DNA from 4 places in the Streptomyces sp. Y309 genome. Region 2 is predicted to be linked to each of the others. Evidence: riboswitches for the same ligand, from Rfam matches in the RefSeq annotation. Region 2 holds a riboswitch; each other region holds the start of a gene.

Region 1 (7,745 bases), 3.0 Mb from region 2:
CCGAACTCCGTGTCGCACATCTCACGTTCCGGCATCCGGGCAGCACTGCCCAAGACGGCACCCGCCCCCTAGGGCCTGTCTGACAAATGATTACCCCGTGGACTCGCGGAGCCAGAGGATCAAGGAAGCCAGGACAACTCCGGCACGGTAGCGGTCGCCGAGCTTGTCGAACCGGGTCGCGATCGCGCGGAACTGCTTGAGGCGGGCGAAGCATCGTTCGACGACGTTGCGGTCGCGGTAGGTGACCTTGTCGAAGGCCGGCGGCCGGCCGCCGAGGGCTCCGCGTCGGTGGCGGTTCGCCGCCTGGTCGCGGCGCTCGGGGATCGTGGCAGCGATGCCCCGGCGCCTCAGCAGATGGCGGATGGCCCTGCTGGAATACGCCTTGTCACCCAGCACACGGTCCGGTGTCGTGCGCGGGCGGCCCGTGCCGAGGCGCGGGGTGCGGATGCCGTCGAGGACCTGGCCGAACGCCGTCGCGTCGTTGACGTTGCCGGGCGTGAGCACAATCGACAGGGGCAGGCCCCGGCCATCGACGGCGAGATGGACTTTGGTGGTCAGTCCGCCTCGGGAGCGGCCGAGGGCCTGGCGCGCCTGCGAGCGGCCCGGATCTTCCAGTTCGTCCCCGTTCACATCCCCTTTTTGCGGGCGCCGACTGCGTGCTGGTGGGCTCGGTTGATGGTGGAGTCGACGGAGACGGTCCATTCCACCCGGCCCACCGCGTCATCGCGGACCTGAACGTGCTCCAGCAACCGTGCCCAGGTGCCGTCCGCCTCCCAGCGGGCGAACCGCTCGTAGACGGTCTGCCACGGCCCGAACCGGTCGGGAAGATCCCGCCACGGAGCCCCGGTCCGCAGCCGCCACAGCACCCCGTTGACCACCTGCCGGTGATCACGCCACGGACGGCCCCGTCCGTCCACCTGAGGCAAAAGGGGCTCTATCCGCCTCCATGCCGCATCCGTCAACTCACCTCGACCTGCCACAAGATCAATTATCAGACCGGCTATAGAGTCCTGCCCGTGGCGAATCATCAGGACGAGACCAGGACGGCCTACGACGGTGTCGTCGAGCTGTACGCATCGCTGTTCGCAAACCGGCTGGAAACACAGCCTTTCTCCCGGGCGATGATCGGCACCTTCGCCGAACTGGTGCGCGCGACGGGCAACCTGCGGACAGCGGACGTCGGGTGCGGGCCCGGACATCTGACAGCCATGCTGCACGAACTCGGCCTGGACGCCTTCGGACTAGACCTTGCCCCCGGCATGGTCAACCACGCCCGGCAGGCCCATCCGGCGCTGCGCTTCCAAGAGGCGCGGATGGAATCCCTGCCGATCGAGGACGCCGCGCTCGGCGGCGTACTGGCCCACTACTCAATGATTCACACCCCTCCGGGGGAACTACCGGAGCTGCTCGCCGAACAGGTACGCGTCCTGGCACCGGACGGTCTGCTCCTGGTCTCCTTCTTCGGGACCGACGGACAAGAACCGGTCCGGTTCGACCACAAGGTGGCGCCCGCCTACAGCTGGCCGGTGGATCGCCTCGCCGAACTGCTGGGCGATGCTGGGCTCGATCCCTTCGCCCGGCTGCTCCACGATCCATCCTCTGATCGGGGCTTCCTCGACGCCCATCTACTGGCCCGCCGTTCGTAGCCACTGCCCAGTCCCCCCAGCCGATCGGCGCACCTCCGGATTGCCAGCTCAGCCGAATCTCGCTGATCAGACCGGAATTATCAGACACCCCCTAGGCTGATCAGTGCAGCTGGTTCGCCCTGCCCGCCAGGCAGGCGCGTCGCAAGAGGGAACCCGGTGGGAATCCGGGACTGCCCCGCAGCGGTGAGTGGGAACGACCGCCGTCATACGCACTGGATCCGACCGCGGATCCGGGAAGCGACGGCCAGTAGGAATCTGCCCCGGCAGATGTGCCCGCGAGTCCGAAGACCTGCCCGTTGCCCGCACGTGACCATCGCGTGCGGATATCCCGGTGACCTCGTGGGCGGGTCGGCGTGCATATCGGACGGAGCATCGCGCCAGTGGCGCCGGTGCGGCCGGTCCGGTCTGTCATCCCTTCGCGTCCGTGTCCCGTCCCCGGGATTCTCAGGAGTCATCTCGCGAAGGAGATTTCCGTGACAGCGAAGTCCGCAGCCGCGGCAGCACGGGCCACCGTGTACGGCTACCCCCGCCAGGGCGCGAACCGTGAACTGAAGAAGGCCATCGAGGGCTACTGGAAGGGCCGCGTCACCGCGGCCGCCCTCAAGGAGACCGCGGCGGAGCTGCGCCGCGCCACCTGGCGGCAACTGGCCGACGCCGGCATCCACGAGGTGCCGACCGGTGACTTCTCGTACTACGACCACGTCCTGGACACCAGTGTCATGGTCGGCGCTGTCCCCCGGCGGCACCGCGCGGCCGTCGACGCCGACGCCCTCGACGGCTACTTCGCGATGGCCCGCGGCACCCAGGACGTCGCGCCGCTGGAGATGACCAAGTGGTTCGACACCAACTACCACTACCTGGTGCCGGAGTTGGGCCCCGACACCGTCTTCACCGCCGACTCCGCCAAGCAGGTCGCCGAGCTCAAAGAGGCCCTCGCGCTCGGCCTCGCCGCCCGCCCGGTCCTGGTCGGCCCGGTCACCTATCTGCTGCTCGCCAAGCCCGCGCCCGGCGTGGCCGCCGACTTCGAGCCGCTGACCCTCCTGGACCGGCTCCTGCCCGTGTACGCCGAGGTCCTCGCCGATCTCCGCGCGGCCGGCGCCGCGTGGGTGCAGCTCGACGAGCCCGCCCTGGTCCAGGACCGCACCCCGGCCGAACTCAACGCCGCCGCGCGCGCCTACCGCGACCTCGGCGCCCTCACCGACCGGCCCAAGCTCCTCGTCGCCTCCTACTTCGACCGGCTCGGCGACGCCCTGCCCGTCCTGGCGAAGGCCCCGGTCGACGGCCTGGCCCTCGACTTCACCGATGCCGCGGCCGCCAACCTCGACGCGCTGGCCGCGGTGGGCGGACTGCCCGGCAAGCGCCTCGTCGCCGGCGTGGTCAACGGCCGCAACATCTGGATCAACGACCTCGAGAAGTCCCTGTCCACCCTGGGCACCCTCCTCGGCCTGGCCGACCGCGTCGACGTGGCCGCCTCCTGCTCCCTCCTGCACGTCCCGATCGACGCCGCCGCCGAGCGGGACATCGACCCGCAGATCCTGCGCTGGCTGGCCTTCGCCCGGCAGAAGACCACCGAGATCGTCACCCTCGCCAAGGGCCTGGCGCAGGGCACCGACGCCATCACCGCCGAACTCGCCGCCAACCGGGCCGATCTGGCGTCCCGCGCCGGATCGGCGATCACCCACGACCCGGCCGTACGGGCCCGTGCCGCCGCCGTCACCGACGCCGACGGCCGCCGCTCACAGCCGTACGCCGAGCGGGCCGCCGTCCAGCGCGCCCACCTCGCGCTGCCGCTGCTGCCCACGACCACCATCGGCTCGTTCCCGCAGACCACCGAACTGCGCGCCGCCCGCGCCGACTTGCGCGCGGGACGCATCGACACCGCAGGGTACGAACAGCGCATCGAGAACGAGATCCGCGAGGTCATCTCCTTCCAGGAGAAGACCGGGATCGATGTCCTGGTGCACGGCGAGCCCGAACGCAACGACATGGTGCAGTACTTCGCCGAGCAGCTCACCGGCTACCTCGCCACCCAGCACGGCTGGGTCCAGTCCTACGGCACCCGCTATGTGCGTCCGCCGGTCCTGGCGGGCGACATCTCCCGTCCCGAGCCGATGACGGTGCGCTGGACGTCGTACGCCAATTCCCTCACCGACCGCCCGGTCAAGGGCATGCTGACCGGCCCCGTCACCATGCTCGCCTGGTCCTTCGTCCGCGACGACCAGCCGCTCGGCGACACCGCCCGCCAGGTGGCCCTCGCCCTGCGCGACGAAGTCGACGACCTGGAGGCGGCGGGCACTTCGATCATCCAGGTCGACGAGCCCGCGCTCCGCGAGACGCTGCCGCTGCGCGCCGCCGACCGGCCCGCCTACCTCGACTGGGCCACCGAGTCCTTCCGCCTCACCACCAGCGGCGTACGGCCCGGCACCCAGATCCACACCCACATGTGCTACGCCGAGTTCGGCGACATCGTCCAGGCCATCGACGACCTCGACGCCGACGTCATCAGCCTGGAGGCCGCCCGCTCCCACATGCAGGTCGCCCGCGAGCTGGCCGGGCACGGCTATCCGCGCGAGGCCGGTCCGGGTGTGTACGACATCCACTCCCCGCGCGTGCCCAGCACCGACGAGGCCGCGGCCCTGCTGCGCAAGGGGCTCGAGGCCATCCCGGCCGAGCGCTTGTGGGTCAACCCCGACTGCGGCCTGAAGACCCGCGGCTGGCCCGAGACCCGCGCGTCACTGGAGAACCTGGTGACCGCGGCCCGCACGGTGCGCGGGGAGCTGCCCGCGTCCTGACCGGGGGCTTCACCTCGCCGGACAACGGCGTCTCGAGCCGGTTCGCGGCCACGGGTGCGTCCTGTTCGGACAGTCCCCTGGCCGCGGAGATAGAGCGTGAGCGCGGCGCGGTCGGGGAGGTGGACCACGGGTCGGCCCCATCGCTGGATGTCGACGACGTCGAAGACGCGGCCGAGCTGCTCGGCCGCGTTCTCGGCATCGAAACTCAGCGGCTGCCGCCGTCGAACGTCTCGTCCCGGAAGGGCAGGCGGAGCGCTTCCGCCAGGACGGCGGGCCGGGGCGCGCGGGCGACGTGGCCCGCGCTGTCGACGACCACCGCACTCACCCCCCGGCCCGCCCCGGCTCGTCGTTCAGGGCTCATGGGGTCGAGTCACCTTCGTAGCTCAACGGGTCGAGTCACCTTCGTACGCGATCGATCCGCCCTCGGGGCTCCACGCGGTGGCGAACGGCATGAGGTCCTTGATGGGGACACTGCCGAGGCCATGTTCCGTGGGCAGGATGACGCGGATGTCCGGGTGGTAGTCGAACAGCACCTGCCGGTCCCTGCCGCAGGGCCCGACGACGCCCCGCCCCATGTTCCCCACGGCGACGATCGTGGTGAGCTGCCGGGCGCCGGAGGCGCGCGCGTTGCCCAGCGCGACGAGTTCGGCGCAGGGCCCGCCGGTGAAGTGGTACACGTTGATGCCGCGGTGCATGCTGCCGTCGGCGGCTCGCACCGCGGCGCCCATGGTGTGGATTCCGTCCTCGCCGTCGGTGTTCGCGTCGACGACGGCGCGGGCGAGGTCGATGAGCTCCTGGTCGGCTGCGGTGAGTGCGCGGAACGGGATCTTCATGCCCGCAGGCTACGGACACCTGGCGCGGCGGGTGAAAGGCATTTCGCCCGTGTGTCAGCCGCGCTGGGCCCGGTCGTACACCTTCTTCGCCGTGGCCCCGAACACCTCTCCCTGCATCTCGGTCGGTGTCAGGGAGTCCAGCGAGCTGTTGACCGAGACGAGGACGCCCGTGCCGGTGGTGGCCTTGAAGTCGGCCAGCCACGGGCCGCCGCTGGCGCCGCCGCTCATGTCGCAGGGGATGGCCTGGCCGCCGTGCTTCTTCTTCGCCTTGCCGACGCAGTGCAGGAGTTCCTCGCCGAGCTGCGGGCGGGTGGCGGAGTAGCCGAAGGCGGAAATGGTGCCGCCGACGGGGCGGTTGAAGGCGATGGCCTGGCCGCCCACGGCATCGGTGAGCTTCTTGCCGTTCTTGCCGGGGTCGACGGCCAGCGCGGACATGTCGTTGGCGGAGTCCGTCTCCCAACTGCGCGGGGTCGCGGCGGAGCGGACCGCGAAGACGCCGTACGGCTTCTTGCCCTTGCTGTAGCCGGGTACGAACACCATCGCGGTGTTGGTGTTGAAGGGAGAGGAGCCCCGGCGCACGCAGTGGGCCGCGGTCAGCACGGCGGATTTGTTGGCGCTCTTCACGGCGGTGGCCGTGCACCAGGTGTCGGCGCCGTTCGCGTTGACGAAGAAGAGCCGCCCGACGGTCTTCAACGTACTGCCTCGCCACGGCTTGGCCTTCGGCCCGGTCGGGCCGAGGTCCACGGACTTGCCGACGGCCTTCATGCGGGCGGGCGTCCAGTACGCGAGGGCGTCCTTGCGTTCCTCGGCGGTGTACTTCATGACGGAGACCGGGTCGGACGACGCGGCCCGGTCCTGGGCGACCGCGGCCGTCGCCGGGATCGGGGCGGCCAGGACGAGGGCCGTACCGGTCACGGCGAGTCCCGTGGCCCGGCCACGAAGGCGCCGGATCACGGAAGGGGGTGTCTCTGTCATGGCGAATGTCTCCTCGGTCGATACGGGCGGTGGACGACAGGGGCTGCTGTCGGTCCGCCCTGCAAGAGAGGAGACCTGCCTCTCCGGTTGGCGCTGTCGACGACCTGTGACACAAGGGCGCGCCCGCCACGCCCGCCTGCGTTTCCCACCAGACGCGCCAGGCGGAACCTAGTCCGCCTCAGGCGGCCAGTTCTGCTGCCAGAGTCCGCGGCCCACGATGTGCTGGACCTCCTGTACGAACTCGCGGCGCGCCTGCTCCGACATGTGCCCGCGGACCACGAGCCAGGTGAACCGCCCCCGGCTCTCCACCGGGATCACGGCCCGGCCGCCCGGCAGCGAGTCGACGAACTCCATGTCGAACTCCGCCCGCGGCTCGCTCAACTCGCCCGGTTCGTCGCATCGCTGCTCATCGCATCGCTGCTCGTCGCGTCGCTGCGCGTCGTCGTCTGCCATCCCAGCCCTTCGCGGCCACACTCGTCACCGCCGCCGCACGGCAGAGACCGTGAGCGGTGGGATCCGGCTGCGCCCCCCAGGCGGCGGATCACCGACTGTGCCACACCGGCCACCCGGCGGCCAGAGGGAGTCGCTGCGTGCCGACGCCCCGCACTACCCCGGCGCACCCTCACTCCGCGCGCGCCTGCGTGCGAACGTCTCCGCGATGTCCGCCAGTTGCCGGCGCTCGGCGTCCGACATCTCCTCGATGTGCGCGGCGAGCACCCGCGTCGTCCGGTCCTCGCTCCACACGTACGACGTCATGCCGAGGAACTGCGCCGCCGCGGCCTCCTGAAGCACCCGCAGCGGGAGCGCGAGGCCCACCGCCAGGGCGCGCAACAGCGCCGAGGGCGGGGCGTCGATCCCCCTCCCCTTCTCCACCTTGGAGATCCACCCGAACCGGGCCTGCTCCCCGGTCTCCGGGTCGACGGACCGCGCCTCCAACTCCCGGAGACTGATGCCCAGCTCGGCCCGGCGCTCGCGCACGAGGTCGTTGAAGTCCGTCCGCTCCTGCTCGCCCATGAGGCTCATCCTGCCTGCTTGTCGGCCTGCTCATGCCTACGCCACAAACCGCGGATACGCCATCCCCCGGGAACGCCGTGACGCGAATCCTGAAAGCCCCGTGCGTTTCCGTAGACATCCTGTATACGAGAAGAGAACAGCCGAGGAGCAGTCAACGCCGAGGAAAGGGGCGCCGATGCCGTGGGCGCACATCGATGAGCGGTTCCCATGGAACTGGAGGGTGCGGTTCCTGTCCGACGGGGCGTTCCGCCTCTACGTTTCCGCGATCTGCTGGTCGGCGGGGAACCCCACCGACCGCGTCATCACGTCGACGGAGCTCAGACTCGTGGTCGACGCACGGGCACCGCGGCGGCAGGCCGAGGAACTCGTCGCGGCCGAACTCTTCGAGGAACTCCCCGGCGTCGGCTGGCGCATCCACGACTACCACGACTAGGGCTCCCCACGGCCAGGTGGCGGCCGAGGGTCCTTCTCGAACTGACGGCCGC
Region 2 (7,745 bases):
CACGCGCCCGATTACGTCGTCCTCGGCGAGACGCGGACGTACTCGTTCGAGGCCATGACGAAGGCTGTCCGGCTGATCAACGGCGGCGCGCGCTTCATCTGTACGAACCCCGACGAGACCGGGCCCTCGACGGAGGGGCCGCTGCCCGCCACCGGGGCCGTCGCCGCGCTCATCACCAAGGCGACCGGCAAGCAGCCGTACTTCGCCGGCAAGCCGAATCCGCTGATGATGCGGACCGGGTTGAACGCGATCGGGGCGCATTCCGAGACCAGCGCGATGATCGGTGACCGGATGGACACGGATGTCCTCGCCGGTCTTGAAGCCGGCATGGAGACCTTCCTCGTCCTCACCGGCCTCACGACCCGCGCCGACATCGACCGCCATCCGTTCCGGCCGTCCAACATCGTCGACTCGATCGCGGACCTGGTCGACCGGGTCTGACCCTGCCGGGTGGGCCCCGCGCTGCCTCCGTCCCACCGCGGGTTCCCCACCCGCCCGCCCGTAACTGTCGAACCAGCCGCACCCACCGGCCACGGGCCCCATCCCCCCGCAGGCCCCGGCCCTCGGTCAGGCTGCCTCCGCCCCCGCCCGCCCGTTGCTGTGGGACCGTCGCAACCCAGCGGGAACGTCCACGCAAGTGCCGATCAGTGTTCCTGGCCCCATCCCAACGGGCGGGCGGGGAGCACGCCGCTCGGCGGCGGGAGCGCAGCAGCGCAGGCCGTGGTTGCAGGTGGCCGGGGGCGCGTGGCCTACCGGCCACCGGCCCACCCTCCTGCGCAGCCGCGCAAGCACCACCGAGTACCCCTGGTCCGACAGTCACGGGTGGGTGGGTGGGAAACCCGCCGCGGAGCGGCGGGGCGGTTGCAGCGCGGGCGGTCGTCCCACCTGGTCCCACCCGCTCGGACGGGCGCGTCGGGGATGCGGTGGGCGGTGGGGGGCGGGAACCTGCTGGTACAGGAGGTTCACGATGTGCATACGTTTGCTCGCGGTGCGTGGCGCAGGCGGCATGGCCCTCGCGGCCGCGCTCACCGCGGCCCCCGCGCCCGCGGCCGCCCACGACCAGGATCAGGTGAAGGCCCAGGTCACCCCGGCGAACGCGACGCCGGGCGGTCAGGTGGACGTGCGGGTCACGGGCTGCGAGGGCACCACTGGGGCGGCGGGCTCCGGGGCGTTCACCCGGGACGCCGAGCTGACCGGCCGCGACGGCAAGCAGAACACCCTCTCCGGGACCACCCGCGTCAAGCGGGGCGTCTCGGGGACGTACGAGATCACCGTGACCTGCGACGGCCACCCGCACCAGGGCGTCGGCACCGTCCAGGTCACCGCGGCCCAGCAGACACCCACGGCCCCGGTACACGCCGGAGGCGGCGGCACCGCCCCCCTCACCTCGGCGGCCGCCGAGGTGGAGGAGACCGGCCCGGGCACCCGGCACGCGGTCGTCGGCCTGGTCCTCGCGGGCGTCGCGGCCGTGGCGGTGGCGCTGCGCAGCGCCCGCCGACGCCGCCCGGAGTGACGCCGTGACTCCGCGAGGAGTGCGGCCCGGGGCCCCGCGAGGAGCGAGATCCGCGGCTGCGCCAGGAGTGAAACCCGCGGCCCCGCGACGTGCGAAACCCACGCCCCCGCAAGGCATGAAGCCCGCGGCCCCGCGAGGAGCGAGATCCGCGGCTGCGCCGGGAGTGAGGCCCACGGCCCCGCGACGTGCGAAACCCACGCTCCCGCAAGGCATGAAGCCCGCGCCCCCGCGAGGAGCGATACCGTGACCGGCCCGGACCCGGACAGCGTCCCGCCCCCGCCCGCCCCCGGCGGCACCAGCCGTCTCGTCATGGGTGTCGCCTGGGCCGTCCTGCTGGTCGGCCTGTGGCTGTGGGGCAACGAGCTCACCGACGTACGCGGCGGCCTCTCCGACCCCACGACCGGCGACGTCGCCGCCGTCGGCCGCCCCGCGGGCGTCGATCTGCCGCCCGCGCGCGAGCCCCTGGCCGCGGCCCGCCCGCAGCGCGTGGACGTACCGGCCCTCGGCGTGCGGGCCCCCGTCGTCGCGCGCGGCCTGGACCCCGCGGGCGCCATCGACCCGCCGCCGTACACGCAGCCCGGCGTCGTCGGCTGGTACGGAGGCGGGGTGCGCCCCGGCGCGAAGGGCACCTCCCTGTTCGTCGGCCATGTGGACACCGAGAGCAGACCCGCCGTCTTCTACCACCTCAGCGCCCTGCGCCCGGGCGAGAAGGTGCGTGTGACCAGGGACGACGGGTCACTCGCGGAGTTCACGGTGGACGACGTGCAGGTGCTCGGCCGGGACGACTTCAGCGCGCGGAAGGCCTACGGCCCCCGCGAGGAGGGCCGGGCCGAGCTCCGCCTGATCACCTGCGGCGGCACCTTCGACCGCACCAGCCGCACCTACTCGGCCAATGTGGTCGTGTCCGCCTATCTCACCGGCGCGACCGAACCGTAGTCCGCCGTCTCGCCGGTCCCACTTGTCTCACCCGCCGCAGTCGGCGCCTGCGCGCGGACGGCCGCGCGCAGCCCGAGGCCGCCGAAGACCGCCGCGAACACCGCCCACAGCAGCACGTGCGACGCCAGCGACAGCATCCGGAAGTCCCACAGCAGGGTCGCGCTGACCGGGACCGGATCCGGGTTGTCGGGCAGCGCCCACAGCAGGACGAGGACCGCCACCGCCGTCGCGGCCGCCGCCCCCTGCCGCAGCGGCACGGGACGCGGTGCGAGACGTACGTACACCTGCCACACCAGGAACATGCCGAGTACGCCGATGACGACCGCGCCGAACCACATCTGCTGCCGGTCGCCCACCGTGCCCGCGTCCCCGACCCCGGGCGGGGCCGCCGGATAGCGCAGGGCGGGGAACAGCGAGACGGCACAGAACGCGGCCGCGCAGAACGCGAGGGCCCGCGGCCACGGGTTGCCGCGCGGATCGCGCCGGTGCACGAGGGCGTACGCGACGGCGAACAGCACGCCGATCGCGAGGCCCGCCACGACCAGCGCGACGACCAGGCCCGCGTGCTGCGTGGAGCGCGAGAACAGCTCCTCGTGGTGCTGGACGGCGCCGCCCGCGGGCTCGTGCTCGTGCGAACGGGCCTCCTCCGCGCGGATCGCCCGGTCCATCAGCGGCTCGGCGAGCAGCAGCGAGAACAGGCCCGCGGCGAGCCCGCCGAGCCCCCCGGCCGCGAGACCGCGGCCGAGCAGGGCGAGCACGGGGGAGGGGGAAGGGGACGAGGGAGGAGAGGAAGAAGTTCTGGGAGCGGTTGGGGAGTTCGTGGTCTTCGGGGAATCCGGGGACTGCGGGGACGACTTCGACATGGTGCGTGCGGCCCCGATCAGTGGCAGGGGGCACCGAAGAGGTGCCGGCCGTCGTGCGCGAACTCGTGCAGATAGTCGCCGGTCGCCGAGATCAGCGAGCCGTTGTCCATGAAGACGGCGTACAGCGCGATCAGCGCCACGATCGCCGCGGCCGCGGCGATCAGCCAGTCGCGGGTCTGGATCGTCGCGGACTGTATCGCCGTGCTGTCGCTGTGTGGTGCGCCGTGCGCAGACGTGACAGACATGCCGGTGGGCCTCCTTCTGGGGTTTCCACGCCCCATGGCAGGAGGACGACGGGTCAGTTCCTGACTTCCGTGCGCGCGTGAGCGGTTCGCGCGTACGGTCACAGTGGCGGGACCGTCCCGGGCTCGCACCGGGTTCCTGACAACCGTCGCCTCGATGTATGGACTTGTCGCCCGGAGAGTCCCAGTTGGTCATGGACACTGTCAACCAGTCCGGGCGCCCCTGACGTGGGTACTCGTGTGCACGGCGCGCACTCCGGCGCACGGCGGTCGCGGGCACAACCTGGCCCGGCCAACGACCCGCTCCCCCCGGAGCCGTCGACCGGGCTGGTCCTCGACCGCGCGCGCTCGAGCTGCGGGAGAAACCCGGCGCCGGCACGGGAGGCCTTGGGATGTGGCGGAATGGTCAACTCAGGCCGGGGGCTTGGGCCGTAGAACTGACTCTAGAACGGAAGGCGGCCGCGGCCTAGAGGGGTTTTGACGCCAAGTCGCCTTTTGCATCCGCTGCGTTATTGCCGCAGGTCGCATGGTTACGCATGCTCGCGCACCATTGCGTTCTCGTCGCCTTCTCGTTGCGTTCCCTACGTGCCTTCCCGGGCGCCCCGCGGCGGCTGCGGCCCGCTGCCGCGCAGCGTCGCGTCGTCCAGCGTCCCCTTGATCACCATTCCGGCGGCCACGTCCATCACGAGCCGTTCCCGCCGCGCGTACCTCCGCAGTGCCTCGAAGGCCACGTCAAGTCCGGTTCCCCAGCGCTCGGCCAGTATCCCCTTGGCCTGCTCGATCCGGATCCGGCTGGTCAGCGCGGCCTGCAGCTGCCGGGAGAGGTTGCGATATCCGGTGTACGCGCGGTGGTTGTGCAGCCCGACCGCGGCGGCGTCGGCGAGCGCCTGCGTGAGCGCCAACGCGCTGTCGGCTTCGCCCTCTTGCGGGCCGCCGTCGGACCGTGCCGCGTTCGTCCAGTCCGCCGCGAAGACGTTGAGCACGCCGAGCACCCGCTCCCGGGCCCGCAGCGGCACCGCGAACGTGGCGCCCACACCCCGCGCGCGGGCCCGCTCGGTGAAGGCCGGCCAGCGGGTGCGCGCGTCGGCCGAGGCCAGCCGGACGGGGCGCACGGGGCGGCCGGTGTAGGAGTCCACGCAGGGCCCGCCCAGGTGCTGGGCTTCGAGGAGGTCCCGGGCCAGCTCACCGCCCCGGGCGCTCGCGGCGATGCGGACGCTGCTGCCGCCGTCGGTGTACATCACGCCGGCGGCAAGGGCGTCGAGGAGCTCGGCGCAGTGCTGGGAGACGCGGCGCAGATGGCGATCGGTGTCGAAGTCGTCGGCGACGGTGTCCACGGCTTCCACAAGGACCTGTGCCAGCCTGAGCGCAGAGGTGCGGTCTTGCATGGCACTCCCCTTCTTGGCCGCCCCCCTACGGCCCCACGCCTACCCCGCTTCGGCGTGCTGTAACAGGTCTTCTACAGGTGGGTCGCCCAGATGGGCGGGCCTCGTGGGCCGCACGTAGTTATGTCAGGATTGAGCACCGGACAGTGCACCCAAGGGGGAGTGGATGTACCGCAGAAACACAGGTCGCGGGCGAGGCTTCGCGGCCAGGGGGGTGACGGCGACGGTCGCGCTCGCGGGAGCGGCGCTGCTGCTGTCCGGTTGCTCGTCCTCCGACGGCGACGGCAAGGACGACGAGAGTTCCGGCAGCGGGGTGAGTCAACAGCCCAAGGGCAAGGACCCGTTCTGGGTGAACCCCGAGGGGAACGCCGCCAAGCAGGTCTCCGCGTACGAGAAGGACGGCAAGAAGGACGACGCCGAGCAGATCCGCAAGATCGCCGAGCAGCCGGTGGCCGAGTGGGTCCTCCCCGAGGACCCGGAGAAGCAGACCCGCGGGTACACGGAAGCGGCCGCGAAGGCCGACCGGGACGCCCTGCTGGTGCTCTACAACATCCCGCACCGCGACTGCGGCCAGTTCTCCAAGGGCGGCGCGGCCGACGGCAACGCGTACCGCGCGTGGATCGACGGCGTGGCCAAGGGCATCGGCGACCGCCCCGCCACGGTCATCCTGGAGCCGGACGCGGTGCTGCACATGGTCGACCAGTGCACGCCCCCGGAGTTCCACGAGGAGCGGTACGACCTCCTCAAGGGCGCCGTCGCCAAGCTCAAGTCCCTGAAGAACACGAAGGTCTATCTGGACGCGGGCAACGCGGGCTGGTCGAAGCCGGATTCGCTGTACGACCCCCTGAAGCGCTCGGGCGTCGAGCAGGCCGACGGCTTTTCCGTGAACGTCTCCAACTTCCAGACCACCGAGGCCAGCAAGGCGTACGGCAAGACGTTGTCGGCGAAGGTCGGCAACAAGCCGTTCGTCATCGACACCAGCCGTAACGGCAACGGCCCCTACACCGGGGGTGACGAGAAGGAACGCTGGTGCAATCCGCCGGGGCGGGCCCTTGGCGAGGCGCCCACCACCAAGACGGGTGACGATCTGGTCGACGCCTATGTGTGGGTCAAGCGCCCCGGCGAGTCCGACGGCACCTGCAAGGGTGGCCCTCCGGCCGGGCAGTGGTGGCCTGAGTACGCCTTGGGTCTCGCCAAGTCCAGCGACTAGGAAAGCCCACCTAAGGGGCGCGGGGAACTGCGCGACCGGCCACAACAAAGCCGCAGACGCGTCTGCCGAGTTACTGAGCAGACACGTCTGCGGCTTTTCTAGGGCTGATCGCGCAGTTCCCCGCGCCCCTAACGGGGCTCAGGGAACATGCACCCACTGCGCCTTGCTGGGCGTTCCCTGGTCGTCCGTCACGAAAAGCATGTACCAGCCGGACTCGACCAGGCTGCGGTTCTTCGGGACGGTCACCGTCACCTTGTCGCCGGACTTCTTCATGTCGAGGGCGATGGACGTCTGATCGATGTCCGTCACGTGCGTCGTGGCGCTCGGCCGGATGAGCCGGGCCTTCTTGATCGACGAGGCATGACTCGTCGGGAACGTACCGGAGCCGCCCCGCTTGATCGTCTTGGGGCCCTCGCCCAGCGTCGGCTGGGAGCCGTGGTACAGGTACGGCGGCGTGTAGATCTCCACCCGCTGCTCGAAGACACCGGGCTTCGTGTTGGCCTTGTCGGAGTACAGGGAGTCCGAGCCGAAGAACATCACGCGGCCGTCGGGCAGCAGGATCGAGCCCGAGTGGTAGTTCCGGCCCACGTGCGGGTCGGCGACCTTGTCGAAGGTCTTCGTCCGCGGGTCGTAGAGCCGCGCCTGGTGGATGTTGGAGTCGCCGCGCCCGCGGTAGTCCTCGGAGCCGCCGGAGACCAGGACGGAGTCGTCGGGCAGGACGGACGCCTGCGGATAGCGGGTGCCCTTCTCCAGCTCCGGGCCGTCCTTGAACCTCGGGTCGGCGTCCTTCAGGTCCACGATGCGGGTCTTCGTGGAGGATTCCTTGGACTCGCCGACGCCACCGCCGCCGATCACCATGTAGCGCTGGTCCTGCGCGGGCGGCAGCTCCACGGTGTTGGAGGTCTCCAGGAGATCCGGGTCGCTCATGCCCGGGATCTTCTTGAACTTGTTGGTCTTCAGGTTCCAGATGCCCGGGTCACGGCCGACGTCGTCGGGGCCGTAGCCCGCGTTCGAGCCGGAGTAGAAGAGCCGCCCGTCGGCCATCTGGAAGATCGCCGGGTAGGTCGGGAACTGCCGGATGCCCTTGGTGTACGTCCACTTCTTCGTCTTGGGGTCGTACACCTCGTTCTTGCCCGGCACCAACTGCCCGATCTCGTCCAGGCCGGAGAGGCTCAGCACCTTGCCGTCGGTGAGCGTGGTCAGCGTGGGATACCAGCGGGCCTCGTTCATCGGGTCGACCTTGATGTACTTCTCGGCGACCGGGTCGAACTCGAAGGTGTCCTTGATGCCCTGGAAGTCCTTCTTGTCCAGGGCGAGTTTCTGCGCGATGCCGTACGTGTTGCGGGTGTCGGCGCCGCTGAGGCCCTGCACGCGGTAGTTGTCCTGCGTGCCGGTCTCGTACTTCGCGCCGCTCTGCTGCGCCTCGACGTAGATCCGGCCGAGGCCGGGGTCGTTGCGCAGGAACTTGCCGGTCTGCTTGTCGAAGACCTTCTTCGCGCGCTCGACGACCACCGAGTCCTTCGACACGAACGTCTTGCCGTTCTTCTTGCCGGTGAACTTGGTGCCCGCGGGCAGCGTGATCGGCTTGTCCGGGTTCTC
Region 3 (7,745 bases), 1.4 Mb from region 2:
CCCACCGGGACGTACATCGTCGTGGACGACGTCGACGCCCACCACCAGCACGCCGTGGAGCACGGCGCGGACATCGTGATGCCCCCGACGGACCAGGACTACGGCTCGCGGGACTACATGGCGCGGGACGCCGAGGGCAACATCTGGAGCTTCGGTACGTACTCGCCCGAGATAACCGGCTGACCCGCCCGGCCCTGCGGCGCCGCGGGCGGGACGGGCGCGGCGCTCACATGCCCCCGGTGTGCACCTGGAACGCGGCACGCCGCACGGCCTTCGCGAGCGCCGGGTCCGGGTGCGCCGCGGCGAGTGCGACGAGCACCTGCACGGTGCGCGGATGCCCGACGGTGCGCACCTCGTCGATCAGCGCGGGCACGGTGGGCTGCGGCGCCGACTCCAGGTGGCGTACGAGGAGTTCGGCCTCGCCGTGGTCGGCCACGGCGGCCGCGGTGTCGACCCACAGCCAGGTGGACTCCTCCCGCGTCAGGACGAGGTGGACGTCCTCGGGGTCGGTGCCCTCGTGCTCGGCGAGCCACAGCAGGGCGTAGGGGCGCAGCGAGGTCTCGTCGACGACGGCGCGCACGTCGGGTTCGGCCGGGGCGCCGACGACCCGCAGGGCCTCGAAGGCGAGGCCGCGCAGCAGGGCGTCCTCGCCGCGGGCGGCGTCGAGGAGTTCGGTGACGGCGCTCCCGGCGTCGCGGGCGGCGAGCCACGCGCGGTACTCGGCGCGGGCGGCGTTGGGCCGCAGGCGGGCGCAGCCGCGGAGCATGTCCTCGGCGGACTGCTCGATGTGCCCGGCGGGGCTCTGCGCGGCGACGCAGATCTGCTCCAGCTTGACCCACACGGCCCAACTGCCCAGCGGGGTCAGCGTGGCCTGGCCGTCGGCACAGGTGAGGGCGCCCACGGCGGACAGGGCGCGCAGGGCCCAGTCGAGCAGGGCGGGCAGCGGCGGTTCGGCGCAGTCGTCGGGTCCGGTGACTTCGGCGGGCGGCGAGGTGACCTCAGGGGGCGGCGCGGCGGCATCAGCGGGCGGCGCCGTCGAGGAGGCGGGTTCCGCCTGTGGTCCGTAGGGGATTTCGCAGCGTTCGGTGCGCAGTTCCCGGACGCGCTGCTCCAGCAGGTCGAGGAGCTGCGGCACAGGCACGGGGCCCGCCGACAGCTGGAGGAAGGAGAGGAGCTGAGGGACGGCCTCGACGGTTTCCGCGACGGTGGCGGGCGGCAGTCCGGCGGGGGCCGCGTGGACGAGCGACCAGGCGTCGAACAGGGCGACCCAGCCGCGCAGGACGGCGGCGTCGTCCCGGTCCCAGGCGCGCAGCCGCCAGCCGGGGCGCGCGGCGGAGCCGTGCACCTCGACGAGTCCGGCCAGGCGCGCGGTGTCCCAGTCGGAGCGGACCTGGTGGACCGTCACGTCCAGTTCGGCGGCGGCGCGTTCGGCGACGGCGTCGGAGAGGGCACCGCCGGTCCCTTGGCCCGCCCCCGCATCGGCGTCCGCGGGCGTGCCCGCCGCCCGGGGCCGCTTTCCGCCTTTCGTGCCGCCCGGCCCACCCTTCGTGCCGCCCGACGCACCCTGCGTGTCGCCCGACGCGGCGCCGGCCCGCGGGCCGCTGCCGCCGCCCTTGCCGGTGCCGCGCAGCGGGCCGGTGCCCGGGCGCAGCGCGTGGTCGGCCCAGCGGGCGACGCGCACGGCGTCCGCGAGGCCCGCGCGCGCCATGCGGGCCAGCTCGGCGGGCGCGGGCGTGCCCTCCGGCGGCGGGGGCGCGGGACGGCGCGAGCGGCGCTGGGTCACCGCGCCGGGGGCGCCGAGCGGACTGCGCGGTCGGCCGCGCTCCGCCTCCGTTCGCCTTTCGGCCTTCGGGGACGGCGTGCGGACGAGGTGGAGCCGGGAGTCGCGCGGGATACGGGACGTCACGGGAGCAGTCTTCCTGCTGGTGGTCCGAAAACCCAAACGGAATCCCGGCGGCGCCCCGGCGCACGCGCGCCACGACGGTCGCGGACCGTCAGGCCCAAGGGTGAGGAGGCGGTCGCATCGGCTACATCAAGGGGGTGAGGAAGCGCCGCAGTGCCTCTTCGTACCGTGTGGGGTCGGCGTTCCACATGGCCCCGTGGGGCGCATCCGGAACGGTGTGCAGGGTGACTAGGTCGGGGCGTTTTCCGGCCAGTTGACGGGAGAGGCCCCAGGGCGCCACGGCGTCGCCGGGCCCGTGCAGGAGGAGTGTCCGCACCTTCAGGGCGGCGGGGTCGGCGGAGCCGCCGATGGCGGCGGCGCGGCCCCCGCGCAGACCGGTGCGGCCCTGGGCGGCGCGCACGGCCAGCGGGAGCAGCGGGCCCGGGGTGCGGCGTGCGGCGGCGAGGGCGCGCAGCGTGGTCTGCCAGTCGAGCACCGGCGAGTCGAGGATCAGGCCTCTGACGCGGTCGCGGAGCCCGGAGTGGGCGGCGGCGTGCAGGGCCATCGAGGCGCCGGTGGACCAGCCGTACAGGACGACGTCGCGCGCGCCGTAGCGCACCGCGTAGCGGATGGCGGCGTCCAGGTCGCGCCACTCGGTCTCGCCGAGGTGGCCGAGCCCGTCCGGCGAGCGGGGCGCGCCCAGGTCGCCGCGGTAGGCGAGGTCGAGCACCGGCAGCCGCAGGTGGCGCAGGAAGTCCATGACGACCATCGGGTGTTCGCGCGTCGTGCCGAGGCCGTGCACGGTGATCACCCAGGTGTCGCGGGCGCCGGGCACGAACCAGGCGGGCAGGGGGCCGAGTTCACCCGGGATGTCGATGTCGGCGTGGTCGATGCCGAGCGCCGCGTGCGGGTCGCCGATGTGGACCTGCGGGGTGAGCCAGACCCGGGCGCCGGGTTCCAGGGTGCCGTGGGTGACGCGTTCGAGGCGGCGTACCACCGAGTCGGCCTCGTGCGGGGCCGCGTCGAGGACCGGGCCGACCACGGCGTGGCAGCCGTTGCCGCTCAGGCCGTAGAGGCCGGGGCGCCGCGAGGCCAGGGCGCGGGTGAGGGTGACCTGGCCGGCGGCCGTGGAGTGCACGGTCAGGCGCGGCTCCGTCGGCAGCGGGCGGCCCGCGGGGGCCTTCAGGGCGGCGTCGCTGGCGTAGCGGCCGGCCGCTACGGCCAGCGCGGCGGTGGCGCCTAGGACGGCGGTGGCGGTGGTGACGGCGGCGGCTGTCGCTTTGGCTGGGCGCACGGAAACAGTGTCCGCGGGGTGGGTGGGGGTGGCCAGTGGGCGGGTGCCGGTGGGGTGGGTTTTCCCCCATCCCGCCCCTTCCCGAGACCAGGGGGCTGCCGCCCCCTTGACCCCCGCTCATCGGCCTTCGGCCTCGTCCTCAAACTCCCCCAAGCTCTTAAGGAGCAGGGAGGGACCCCCTCGACGGGCTGAGACGTCCTGCCCGTATCCGGACAGTTTCTCTTTTGCTTCGTGTACCTGGCTCGCGGACAGGATGGTCGGCGCGTGGCCCGGCACCGCGGTCGCCGTGAGCCACAGGCGGCACATCCACTCGAGCTGGGCCGTGCGGTCGAAGGCCTGGGAGAGCGTGTCTCCGTAGGCGACCGTTCCGTGGTTCTGCAGCAGGCAGGCCGAGCGGCCGCGCAGGGCGTGCAGCATGTTCTCGGCCAATTCGTCGGTGCCGTACAGGGCGTAGGGAGCGACACGGACGGGGCCGCCGAGGGCGCCGGTCATGTAGTGGATGGGCGGGAGTTCCGGTACGAGGGTGGAGACGGCGGTGGCGTGCACGGCGTGGGTGTGGACGACGGCGCCGGCGCCCGTGCTGCGGTAGACCGCCAGGTGCATGGGCAGCTCGCTGGTCGGGGCGAGGTCGCCGATGACGGGCCCGCCGGCCAGGTCGACGCCGAGGACGTCCGCGGGCGTCAGCTTGTCGTAGGCGATGCCGCTCGGGGTGACGAGGACGGTGTCGCCGACGCGCACGGACACGTTTCCCGAGGTGCCGACGACCAGGCCGTCCGCCACGGTCCTGCGGGCGGTCGCGACCAGCTCGTCCCAGGCCCGCGCGACCGCCTCGCGCCCCGGGCCCGCCGTGGTGTCGTGCCGCTGCTCAGTCATGCGGAGATCCTGCCAGGTGATCAGGATCTCTTCCACGGGTCGAACGACCAGCTCAAGCAGTTCGTCCGGGGCCGGCCGGAGGGGACCCGGACGGCCTAATTCCGGGCCCACTACGGGCTCCCGCCAAGACCCCGTCGCGCCGGCCGGTGTATGCCGGAAGGATGTGGATTGGCGGCAACCCACTTCGAGTCACCGCGCAGCCCAACCCAGTTCACTTTCCGTTCACTCAGGTTGCCTACGTTCCACGAGCCACTGACGTCCAACAGAAGCCTGGGTAAATGGAACACATCACGCTTCTCCTCGGGATCGTGATCGTTACCGCTCTCGTGTTCGATTTCACGAACGGTTTCCACGACACTGCCAACGCGATGGCGACGACCATCTCGACCGGCGCTCTCAAGCCCAAGACGGCGGTGGCCATGTCCGCCGTGCTGAACCTCGTCGGAGCGTTCCTCTCCGTCGAAGTCGCCAAGACGATCTCCGGCGGCATCATCAACGAAGACGGTCTGAAGACCGAAGTGATATTCGCGGCCCTGGTGGGCGCGATCCTCTGGAATCTGCTGACCTGGCTGCTCGGCCTGCCGTCCAGCTCCTCGCACGCCCTGTTCGGCGGCCTCATCGGCGCCGCCGTGATGTCCATGGGCTGGTCGTCGGTCAACGGCGGCACCGTCGTCACCAAGGTGCTGCTCCCCGCTGTGGCCGCCCCGCTCGTCGCCGGTATCGCCGCGACGCTCGCGACCCGGCTGACGTACAAGATCAGTGGCCGCGCCGACGAGAAGGCCACCTCGAAGGGCTATCGCGCGGGCCAGATCGCCTCCGCCGGACTCGTCTCGCTCGCCCACGGCACGAACGACGCGCAGAAGACCATGGGCATCATCACGCTGGCCCTCATCACCGGCGGCGTGCTCAACCCCGGCGCGAACCCCCCGATGTGGGTCATCGTCTCGGCCGGTGTCGCCATCGCGCTCGGTACGTACCTCGGCGGCTGGCGGATCATCCGCACCATGGGCAAGGGCCTCACCGAACTGGCCCCGCCGCAGGGCTTCGCCGCGCAGACGTCCGCCGCGACCGCCATCCTCGCCTCCTCGCACATCGGCTTCTCGCTCTCCACCACCCAGGTCTGCTCCGGCGCCGTGATGGGCGCGGGCCTCGGCCGCAAGGGCGGCGTGGTCCGCTGGTCCACGGCGACGCGGATGTTCGTGGCGTGGGGCCTGACGCTGCCGGCCGCCGGCCTGGTCGGCGCGGGCGCCGAGCTCCTCACCAAGCAGGGCACCTGGGGCATCGCCACCACGGCCGCGCTCCTGATCGGCGGCTCCGCCGTCATCTGGTCGCTGTCGCGCCGCCAGCCGGTCGACCACACGAACGTCACGGCCGACAACATCGGCACCCCCGGTGCCGCCGGTGCCGACGCCGAGCCCGCGGGCGTCGTGACCACCGCCATCGCCGCCGTCACCCCACCCCCGGCGGGTCCGGTGGCCCCGGCCGCCGCCGAGGACACCACCGCCGGCGGCGACGCCGATGCCGCTGTCCGGACGACGACCCTCTCGCCCGCGTCCGCCGCGCCCGCCACGGCTGTGGCGGACTCCGCCCGGCCCGCCACGGTCTAAGGAAGAAGCAGCATGAAGATCGACTGGGCAGCTCTGGGCTCCGTCTTCGGAGTCAGCCTCGGGGTGACCGTCGCCCTCGTGGGCCTGTTCACTCTCGGCATCGTCGGCCTCTCCAAGCAGGAGCAGGCCAAGGAGGCGCGAGCGGCCGGCGGCGCCACGGCCGCGCTCCCCGCGCGCGTGGGCGCGTACGCGTGCTTCGCGCTGTGCGCGGGGGCAGTGGCGTACGGGATCTCGCTGATCGTCGCCTGACGCGGCGGCAAGTCGCCCGACGCGGCGGCACCACGTCAAACGCCCTGTGGGCGGCGAACGTTCTCTCAACGTTCGCCGCCCACAGGGCGTTCGGCATCCCTGTCGGCCGACCGTCCAACCGGCCACCATGTGTACCTCCACACACTCTCCCGTCGCAGGTCAACAGCGAGTTGACGGGCGTCGCGGGCCATGGTGGACTGCCGGAGCCAATTACGGCGGCAGGAGAGGAAGCCGGTGCGAATCCGGCGCGGTCCCGCCACTGTCACCGGGTGATCCGAACACGGTCCCCGGGAGCCAGGAACTCTCGCCGCCGGTCTCGTCGAACCAGGGCGCGGACACCCTGAGTGAGGACATATCGCCATGCGCGGCCGCCCGTTGCCGGTCCCTGCCCTGTCGCGGGTGCCATTTCCCCCGCTCACTCCGCTCGGCGTGACGGCGGGCTGACCCCATGCGTGCCGATCGCGACTTCGCGTACGGCGCCGCCGCCGGCCTCCTCGGTGACCTGCTGCTCGGCGATCCTCGCCACGGGCATCCGGTCGCCGCGTTCGGGCGGGCGGCGGGGGCCGTCGAGCGAGTGCTGTGGCGCGACCACCGGGGGTGGGGCGCGCTGCACACACTGGTGTGCGCCGGGGGCGCCGTCGGTGCCGGTGCGCTCGCCTCTCTTGCCGTACGCCGGTCCCGTGCCGCGTCCGTCGGACTGACCGCCGCCGCGACCTGGGCCGTCGTCGGGGGCACCTCCCTCGGCCGTGAGGCCCGTGCCATCGGGGGCGCGCTCGCCGCCGGGGACGTCGACGTCGCGCGGGAGCGGCTGCCGCACCTGTGCGGGCGTGATCCCGAGGCGCTGGACGCCGACGGGATCGCCCGGGCCGTGGTGGAGTCCGTCGCCGAGAACACGTCCGACGCCGTCGTGGGGGCGCTGGTGTGGGGTGCCGTCGGGGGTGTGCCGGGGCTCGTCGGGTTCCGGGCGGTCAACACGCTGGACGCGATGGTGGGGCACAAGTCCGCCAAGTACCGGCGGTACGGGTGGGCTGCCGCCCGGCTCGACGATCTGTTGGGGTGGCCCGGGGCCCGGCTCACCGCCGCCCTCGCCGTGGTCGCCGGGGGGTGCCCTCGTGGGGCGGTGCGGGCCTGGCGGGACGATGCCGCCAAGCATCCGAGTCCCAACGCGGGCGTTGTCGAGGCCTCCTTCGCGGGGGCGTTGGGGGTGCGGCTGGGGGGCACCTTGGCCTACGCAGGGCGCGTTGAGCATCGCCCCGTCCTCAACGGCGAGGGACGTGCCGTCGGCGTGGGGGACATTGAGCGGGCCGTGAAGTTGTCCCGCAGGGTTGGGTGGCTTGCCCTGGGAGTTGCGGTGGCCGTCGACCTGGCACGGGGTGGACGTGTGACCAAGGGGCACCCGGCGCGGTGGGCTGTGCCCACCCTTCCCCAAGCTCTCGGCTTCGCTCGAGCAGGGGATGCCCCACTCGCCCTGCGGGACGATTGCCCACAGCAGCAGCGGCACGAGTCGACTGGCTGCCGCCCACAGCGCCCGGAGTCGAACTCGGCGCCCCGCCCACAGCGGCACCGGCCGGATCGGCACGAGTTGGCACACCGCCCACAGCGGTGCAGGCAGCAGCAGCCGCGGCTCGGGGGGCGCTCATGAGTGGCGGGCTGCTCGTTGCCGGGACCACCTCTGATGCCGGGAAGAGTGTGGTCACCGCCGGGATCTGTCGGTGGCTCTCCCGTAAGGGAGTCTCCGTCGCGCCGTTCAAGGCGCAGAACATGTCGCTGAACTCGTTCGTCACGCGGGAAGGTGCCGAGATCGGGCGGGCGCAGGCCATGCAGGCGCAGGCCGCCCGGG
Region 4 (7,745 bases), 2.6 Mb from region 2:
ATCAGCTGGAAGCCCGGGCTCGTCCTGACCAGCGCGGCCGTGACCGGCCTGTGGGGCTACTTCCTGTGGGTCGGCGTGCACGAGCCGCTCGGCGGCATCAACCAGCTCTTCCCCATCTTCGGCATCGCCAACCAGCTGCTCGCGGCCGTCGCGCTCGCCGTCTGCACGACGCTGCTCGTGAAGTCCGGGCGGCTCAAGTGGGCCTGGATCACCGGGATTCCGCTCGCCTGGGACGCCACGGTCACGCTCACCGCGAGCTGGCAGAAGGTGTTCTCCAGCGACCCGCGCGTCGGCTTCTTCAAGCAGCGCTCGATCTACCAGGACGCCATCGACGACGGCAGGATCCTCGCGCCGGCCAAGTCGATGGACGACATGCACACCGTCGTCACCAACTCCACGGTGGACGGCGTCCTTTCGGCCGCCCTCGCGCTCCTCATCGTGATCGTCGTCGTGGACGCGCTCCGCATCTGCCTCCGCCACATCCGCGATCCGCTGTCGTCGAAGCTGAGCGAGGCGCCGTTCGTGGAGTCGCAGACGGTGGCGCCCGCCGGGCTGTTCCCGACCAAGGAGGAGAAGGCGGAGCTGGCCGCCGCGTCGGCCGCTCCCGCCGCCCCCTCCGCTCCCGCCGCCCCTCGGGACTCGTCATGATGAGCAGGCTGCTGCGCGCGGGGCGCTGGATGCGTTGGTACGTAAGGGAGTTGACGGACGAGTCGGCGTACGAGCGGTACGTGGCCCATGCGCGCAAGGAGCACCCCGGGGCCGCCGTGCTCAGCCGCCGCGCGTTCGAGCACATGCGGACGGACCGGCAGGAGTCGGACCCCCGGCAGGGCTTCCGCTGCTGCTGAGCCGCCGCTGAGCAGGCACGACCACAGTTCCGGTACCCGTCCGTTATACGGACAGGGGTTCCGTACCGCGAGACCGTCGCTTAGATTTCCCGCACGTTAAGCACGGGATAAGCGAGGGAACGGAGCCGCGGTATGTCAGATGCGCCTGAAGTGCCGGTTGCGCCTGAAGTGAGTCAACCGGTGGTCACACCGGTCCGCGTGGTCATCGCCCTCTGCCTCGTGGCGCCCTTCGTGGCGATGCTCTGGGTGAGTTCCTACGCCAAGGCCGACCCGGCCTTCATCGGCATCCCGTTCTTCTACTGGTACCAGATGCTGTGGGTGCTGATATCGACCGCGCTCACGATGATCGCGTACAAGCTGTGGCAGCGTGACCAGCGCGCCCGCAAGACCGCAGAGGCCGCCAAGGCCCTCAAGGAAGGTGCGTCCCGGTGAACGACGGCGTCAACGGCGTCGCGCTCGCCGTCTTCATCTTCTTCTTCCTCGCGGTCACCGTCATGGGCTTCCTGGCGTCCCGCTGGCGCCGGGCCGAGAACGACCAGAGCCTCGACGAATGGGGCCTGGGCGGCCGGTCGTTCGGGACCTGGGTGACCTGGTTCCTGCTCGGCGGCGACCTCTACACCGCTTACACCTTCGTGGCCGTCCCGGCGGCGATCTACGCGGCGGGCGCGGCCGGCTTCTTCGCCGTGCCGTACACCATCCTCGTCTACCCGCTGATCTTCACCTTCCTGCCCCGCCTGTGGTCCGTCTCGCACAAGCACGGGTACGTCACCACCTCGGACTTCGTCCGCGGCCGCTTCGGCTCCAAGGGCCTGTCCCTCGCGGTGGCCGTCACCGGCATCCTCGCGACCATGCCGTACATCGCGCTCCAACTGGTCGGCATCCAGGCCGTGCTTGACGTGATGGGCGTCGGCGGCGGCGAGGACACCAACTGGTTCATCAAGGACCTGCCGCTGCTCATCGCCTTCGGCGTGCTCGCCGCGTACACGTACTCCTCCGGACTGCGGGCCCCCGCGCTGATCGCATTCGTGAAGGACACCCTGATCTACATCGTGATCGCGGTGGCCATCATCTACATCCCGATCAAGCTCGGCGGCTTCGACGAGATCTTCCACGCGGCGAACGAGAAGTTCTCCGCGACGAACGAGGCCACCGGCAAACCCGTCGGCGCGCTCGTGCCCGGCGACGCGGGGACCTGGACGTACGCGACGCTCGCGCTCGGCTCCGCGCTCGCGCTGTTCATGTACCCGCACTCGATCACCGCGACGCTGTCCTCGCGCAGCCGCGACGTGATCCGCCGCAACACCACCATCCTGCCGCTGTACTCGCTGATGCTCGGCCTGCTCGCGCTGCTCGGGTTCATGGCGATCGCGGCCGGAGTCAAGGTCGAGAACGGGCAGTTGGCGATTCCGCAGCTCTTCGAGGACATGTTCCCGGACTGGTTCACGGGCGTCGCGTTCGCGGCGATCGGCATCGGCGCGCTCGTGCCCGCGGCCATCATGTCCATCGCGGCCGCGAATCTCTTCACCCGCAACATCTACAAGGACTTCCTCAAACCGGACGCGACACCCGAGCAGGAGACCAAGGTCTCCAAGCTGGTCTCGCTGCTGGTGAAGGTGGGCGCGCTCGCCTTCGTGCTCACCATGGACAAGACGGTCGCCATCAACTTCCAGCTCCTCGGCGGCATCTGGATCCTGCAGACCATGCCCGCGCTGGTCGGCGGCCTGTTCACGCGCTGGTTCCACCGGTGGGCGCTGCTCGCGGGCTGGGCGGTCGGCATGGTCTACGGCACGGTCGCGGCGTACGGAGTCGCCTCGCCGACGCAGAAGCACTTCGGCGGCTCGTCCAAGGAGATCCCGGGCATCGGTGAGATCGGCTACATCGGCCTGACGGCCTTCGTCCTGAACGTCGTCGTGACCGTCGTCCTCACCTTCGTCCTGAGGGCCCTCAAGGCCCCCGACGGCATCGACGAGACGTCCCCGGAGGACTACACCGCCGACGCCGGAGACAAGGGCGTGGCGGCCGAACCACCGAAGGTCGGGGCAGCTTCCGGCCACTAGGCCTTGTACGGTGACAACGGGCCGCCGATGAATCGGCGGCCCGTTGTCGTGTCCGCGGCCGACACAACATGTGGGCCTGCTCGCATCGTCGGACACAAGATGTATGCTCGTGCTCGCTGTCGCCGCAGGGGAATCCGGTGCAAGTCCGGAACTGTCCCGCAACGGTGTACTGGTACGCATTTGGGCGCCCGCGCCACACGCTGTGCCAGTGAGTCCGACGACCTGCCGACGGCGTACCCGGATCGTCCGGTCCGGGTGCCGAGACGTCCGGGCCTCGCGGAATGGGTTGGTGGACGCGGATCGCCCCTGCGCGGGCGCAGCCGCGCCGCGCCGCTCCCCCGAAGGCCCAGAGCCGAGCGAGGGAGAGCACCACGTGACCATCGCGCCCGCCGAACCCGCGTCAGCGCAGGCCCAGCAGCAGCCGGCGCAGGCCGGCCAGCAGGCAGCGGCCGAGCAGGCCGCGCCGACCACCGACGGTCCAGGCACCGCGCTGCTGCGCACCCTGACCGACCTCACCGCCGACCTCCCTGACGCCGACCCCGGCCGCGTCGCCGCCGCCGCGCTGCGCGGCCGCTCGGCGAAGGCGGACGAGGCCGAACTGCGGGAGCTCGCGACGGAGGCGGCCGCCGGACTCATCTCCGAGGACCCCGCCTACTCCCGGCTCGCCGCCCGGCTGCTGACCATCGGCATTCGTGAGGAAGCCGCCTCACAAGGCGTCACGTCGTTCTCCGAGTCGGTCGCCGTCGGCCACCGCGAGGGCCTGATCGCCGACCGCACCGCCGAGTTCACGGTGCAGCACGCCGCCCGCCTCGACGGTCTCGTGGACGCCGCGCTCGCCGACGGCGCCGACCGCCGCTTCGAGTACTTCGGCCTGCGCACGCTGCACAGCCGCTATCTGCTGCGGCACCCCATCACCCGCAAGGTCGTCGAGACGCCGCAGCACTTCATGCTGCGCGTGGCCGCCGGTCTCGCCGAGGACACCGCGTTTGACTCAGCGGAAGCGGGCGAGCGGGCGCTCGACGAGGTCGCCGCGCTCTACCGCCTGATGAGCCGCCTCGACTACCTGCCGTCCTCGCCCACGCTCTTCAACTCCGGTACCCGGCACCCGCAGATGTCCTCGTGCTACCTCCTGGACTCGCCGCTGGACGAGCTGGACTCCATCTACGACCGGTACCACCAGGTCGCCCGGCTCTCCAAGCACGCCGGCGGCATCGGGCTCTCGTACTCCCGCATCCGCTCGCGCGGCTCGCTGATCCGCGGCACCAACGGGCACTCCAACGGCATCGTGCCGTTCCTGAAGACGCTTGACGCCTCCGTCGCCGCCGTGAACCAGGGCGGCCGCCGCAAGGGCGCCGCCGCCGTCTACCTGGAGACCTGGCACTCCGACATCGAGGAGTTCCTGGAGCTGCGGGACAACACCGGCGAGGACGCCCGGCGCACCCACAACCTGAACCTGGCGCACTGGATCCCGGACGAGTTCATGCGCCGCGTGGCCGCCGACAAGCCGTGGTCGCTGTTCTCCCCCGCCGACGTGCCCGAGCTCGTCGACCTGTGGGGCGAGGAGTTCGACGCCGCGTACAAGAAGGCGGAGGCGGCCGGTCTCGCGCAGAAGACCATCCCCGCCCGTGAGCTGTACGGCCGCATGATGCGCACCCTCGCGCAGACCGGCAACGGCTGGATGACCTTCAAGGACACCGCCAACCGCACGGCCAACCAGACCGCCGAGCCCGGCCACACCGTCCACTCCTCCAACCTCTGCACGGAGATCCTGGAGGTCACGGACGACGGCGAGACGGCCGTGTGCAACCTGGGGTCGGTGAACCTCGGCGCGTTCGTCGACACGGAGCGCGGCGACATCGACTGGGAGCGGCTCGACGCCACCGTGCGCACGGCCGTCACGTTCCTCGACCGCGTCGTGGACATCAACTTCTACCCGACCGAGCAGGCCGGGCGGTCGAACAGCAGGTGGCGCCCCGTGGGCCTGGGCGCGATGGGCCTCCAGGACGTCTTCTTCCAGCTCAAGCTGCCCTTCGACGCGCCCGAGGCGCGCGCCCTGTCCACGCGCATCGCCGAGCGCGTCATGCTCGCCGCGTACGAGGCGTCCGCCGACCTCGCCGAGCGCAACGGCCCGCTCCCCGCCTGGGAGAAGACCCGCACCGCGCGCGGCGTGCTGCACCCCGACCACTACGGTGTCGAGCTCGCCCCGCCCGAGCGGTGGGCGGCGCTGCGGGCGCGGATCGCGAAGACGGGCATGCGCAACTCGCTGCTTCTCGCCATCGCGCCGACGGCCACCATCGCGTCCATCGCGGGCGTGTACGAGTGCATCGAGCCGCAGGTCTCCAACCTCTTCAAGCGCGAGACGCTGTCCGGCGAGTTCCTCCAGGTCAACTCGTACCTGGTGGACGAGCTGAAGCGGCTCGGCGTGTGGGACGCGCAGACCCGTGAGGCGCTGCGCGAGGCCAACGGCTCGGTGCAGGGCTTCACCTGGGTCCCCGCGGACGTGCGCGAGCTGTACCGCACGGCCTGGGAGATCCCGCAGCGCGGGCTCATCGACATGGCCGCCGACCGTACGCCGTTCCTGGACCAGGCGCAGTCCCTGAACCTGTTCCTGGAGACGCCGACCATCGGCAAGCTCTCCTCGATGTACGCCTACGCCTGGCAGCGCGGCCTGAAGACCACGTACTACCTGCGCTCGCGCCCGGCGACGCGCATCGCCCGCGCGGCGGGCGGTTCGAGTGCCGGTGCCGCCGCCCCCACGCCCGCCCCCGTCCCCCAGCAGGTGACCGACCCCGACGCGATCGCCTGCTCCCTGGAAAACCCCGAGTCCTGCGAGGCCTGCCAGTAATGTCCCAGTCCGCCGCCCACACCGTCACCACCCAGGGTGAGAAGAACCTGCTCGACCCGGGCTTCGAGCTCACGCTGCGCCCCATGCGCTACCCGGACTTCTACGAGCGCTACCGCGACGCGATCAAGAACACCTGGACCGTCGAGGAGGTCGACCTCCACTCGGACGTCACCGACCTGGCCAAGCTCTCGCCCGAGGAGCAGCACCTGATCGGCCGCCTGGTCGCGTTCTTCGCGACCGGCGACTCGATCGTGTCGAACAACCTCGTCCTCACCCTGTACAAGCACATCAACTCCCCCGAGGCGCGGCTGTATCTGAGCCGGCAGCTCTTCGAGGAGGCCGTGCACGTCCAGTTCTATCTGACGCTGCTCGACACCTATCTGCCCGACCCGGAGGACCGCAACGCGGCCTTCGCGGCGGTGGAGAACATCCCGTCCATCCGGGAGAAGGCCGAGTTCTGCTTCCGCTGGATGGACTCGGTGGAGAAGCTGGACCGCCTGGAGACCCAGGCCGACCGGCGCCGCTTCCTGCTGAACCTGATCTGCTTCGCGGCGTGCATCGAGGGCCTGTTCTTCTACGGTGCGTTCGCGTACGTGTACTGGTTCCGCAGCCGCGGCCTGCTGCACGGCCTGGCGACCGGCACCAACTGGGTGTTCCGCGACGAGACGATGCACATGAGCTTCGCCTTCGACGTCGTCGACACCGTGCGCAAGGAGGAGCCGGAGCTCTTCGACGACGCGCTCCAGCAGCAGGTCACCGACATGCTGAAGGAGGCGGTCGACGCCGAGCTGCAGTTCGCGCGCGACCTGTGCGGTGACGGCCTGCCCGGCATGAACACCGAGTCGATGCGCGAGTACCTGCAGTGCGTCGCCGACCAGCGCCTCCAGCGCCTGGGCTTCGCGCCGGTCTACGGCTCCGAGAACCCCTTCTCGTTCATGGAGCTTCAGGGCGTGCAGGAGCTGACCAACTTCTTCGAGCGGCGCCCGTCGGCGTACCAGGTCGCCGTGGAGGGGTCGGTCTCGTTCGACGACGAGTTCTGAGCCACGGGGGCCCGCCCCGGCTGCGGGCCCTGCCGTGGCTCCGGGCCCTGCCCGCGCTCGGCCTCGCGCAGCTGGCGGGCGATCCGCCGGTCGTGTGCGTGGCCGATCAGTGACGGCAGCGCCATGAGCAGGAAGACTCCGAGGACGGCCGCCGTGTTGAGTACGTCATGTGCGTTCATGACGTCCACTCTCGCGGCGGCCGTCCGCGTACGTCAGTGGCAGGACTGCCGCACACCCTCGATTTCCTGCCAGTCGCACGGCACACTGGGCCCATGTTGAACAACGTGGCCGCCGTCGTGCTCGACGGCGTGCACCCCTTCGAACTCGGCGTCGTGTCCGAGGTGTTCGGCCTCGACCGCAGCGACGAGGGGCTGCCGGTGTACGACTTCGCGGTCGCCTCGGCCGAGGGCCCGGTGCTCTCCACCCACGCCGGGTACTCGATCACCACCTCGCACGGCCTGGAGCGGCTCGAAGAGGCCGACCTCATCACCGTCCCGGCCGGCGACTCGTACGTGACCCGGGAGTTTCCGCCCGAGCTGCTCGACGCCCTGTGCCGCGCCGCCGACCGGGGCACCCGCGTGCTCAGCGTCTGCACCGGCGCCTTCGTGCTCGCCGCGGCCGGGCTGCTCGACGGGCGGCGGTGCGCGGTGCACTGGCGGCACGCCGAGGAGCTGATGCGGCGCCATCCGCGCGCGATCGTCGAACCGGACGTGCTGTACGTCGACGAGGACCCGGTCATCACCTCCGCGGGCACCGCCGCGGGCATCGACGCCTGCCTGCACCTCGTCCGCAGGGAGAACGGCATGGAGGTCGCCAACGCCATCGCGCGCCGGATGATCGTGCCGCCGCACCGCGACGGCGGCCAGGCCCAGTACATCGAGCGGCCGCTGCCCCGCACCCGGTGCGACACCGTCGGTGAGGTGCTCACGTGGATGGAGCGCCACCTCGACCAGGAGCA

What was found. Region 2 has a riboswitch for cobalamin ahead of AC0KTA_RS23790 (CbtB domain-containing protein). Riboswitches for the same ligand answer to the same signal wherever they lie in the genome.
Region 1: another riboswitch for cobalamin. It lies ahead of metE (5-methyltetrahydropteroyltriglutamate--homocysteine S-methyltransferase); the one in region 2 lies ahead of AC0KTA_RS23790 (CbtB domain-containing protein).
Region 3: another riboswitch for cobalamin. It lies ahead of AC0KTA_RS29865 (cobalamin biosynthesis protein); the one in region 2 lies ahead of AC0KTA_RS23790 (CbtB domain-containing protein).
Region 4: another riboswitch for cobalamin. It lies ahead of AC0KTA_RS12230 (ribonucleoside-diphosphate reductase subunit alpha); the one in region 2 lies ahead of AC0KTA_RS23790 (CbtB domain-containing protein).

The regions. Positions count from the first base shown of each region.
Region 1 covers NZ_CM160048.1:8,777,658-8,785,402, reverse strand. The annotation lists partial or broken gene AC0KTA_RS37010 (IS5 family transposase) at 69-980, opposite strand; gene AC0KTA_RS37005 (class I SAM-dependent methyltransferase) at 1,017-1,646, shown strand; cobalamin riboswitch at 1,740-1,957, shown strand; gene metE (5-methyltetrahydropteroyltriglutamate--homocysteine S-methyltransferase) at 2,120-4,438, shown strand; gene AC0KTA_RS36995 (hypothetical protein) at 4,644-4,799, opposite strand; gene AC0KTA_RS36990 (cytidine deaminase family protein) at 4,822-5,271, opposite strand; gene AC0KTA_RS36985 (trypsin-like serine peptidase) at 5,326-6,246, opposite strand; gene AC0KTA_RS36980 (hypothetical protein) at 6,415-6,699, opposite strand; gene AC0KTA_RS36975 (XRE family transcriptional regulator) at 6,853-7,260, opposite strand; gene AC0KTA_RS36970 (hypothetical protein) at 7,436-7,693, shown strand.
Region 2 covers NZ_CM160048.1:5,804,846-5,812,590, forward strand. The annotation lists gene AC0KTA_RS23770 (HAD-IIA family hydrolase) at 1-441, shown strand, start outside; gene AC0KTA_RS23775 (hypothetical protein) at 968-1,513, shown strand; gene AC0KTA_RS23780 (class F sortase) at 1,823-2,449, shown strand; gene AC0KTA_RS23785 (CbtA family protein) at 2,422-3,207, opposite strand; gene AC0KTA_RS23790 (CbtB domain-containing protein) at 3,330-3,557, opposite strand; cobalamin riboswitch at 3,592-3,740, opposite strand; gene AC0KTA_RS23795 (ANTAR domain-containing protein) at 4,136-4,939, opposite strand; gene AC0KTA_RS23800 (glycoside hydrolase family 6 protein) at 5,103-6,146, shown strand; gene glxA (radical copper oxidase GlxA) at 6,285-7,745, opposite strand, start outside.
Region 3 covers NZ_CM160048.1:7,205,876-7,213,620, reverse strand. The annotation lists gene AC0KTA_RS29895 (VOC family protein) at 1-183, shown strand, start outside; gene AC0KTA_RS29890 (hypothetical protein) at 227-1,783, opposite strand; gene AC0KTA_RS29885 (alpha/beta hydrolase family protein) at 2,028-3,176, opposite strand; gene AC0KTA_RS29880 (class II aldolase/adducin family protein) at 3,294-4,049, opposite strand; gene AC0KTA_RS29875 (inorganic phosphate transporter) at 4,328-5,656, shown strand; gene AC0KTA_RS29870 (hypothetical protein) at 5,669-5,905, shown strand; cobalamin riboswitch at 6,105-6,231, shown strand; partial or broken gene AC0KTA_RS29865 (cobalamin biosynthesis protein) at 6,354-7,286, shown strand; gene AC0KTA_RS29860 (cobyric acid synthase) at 7,544-7,745, shown strand, end outside.
Region 4 covers NZ_CM160048.1:3,199,097-3,206,841, forward strand. The annotation lists gene AC0KTA_RS12210 (carbon starvation CstA family protein) at 1-648, shown strand, start outside; gene AC0KTA_RS12215 (CstA-like transporter-associated (seleno)protein) at 648-845, shown strand; gene AC0KTA_RS12220 (DUF3311 domain-containing protein) at 978-1,277, shown strand; gene mctP (monocarboxylate uptake permease MctP) at 1,274-2,902, shown strand; cobalamin riboswitch at 3,006-3,146, shown strand; gene AC0KTA_RS12230 (ribonucleoside-diphosphate reductase subunit alpha) at 3,276-5,747, shown strand; gene AC0KTA_RS12235 (ribonucleotide-diphosphate reductase subunit beta) at 5,747-6,787, shown strand; gene AC0KTA_RS12240 (hypothetical protein) at 6,691-6,966, opposite strand; gene AC0KTA_RS12245 (helix-turn-helix domain-containing protein) at 7,060-7,745, shown strand, end outside.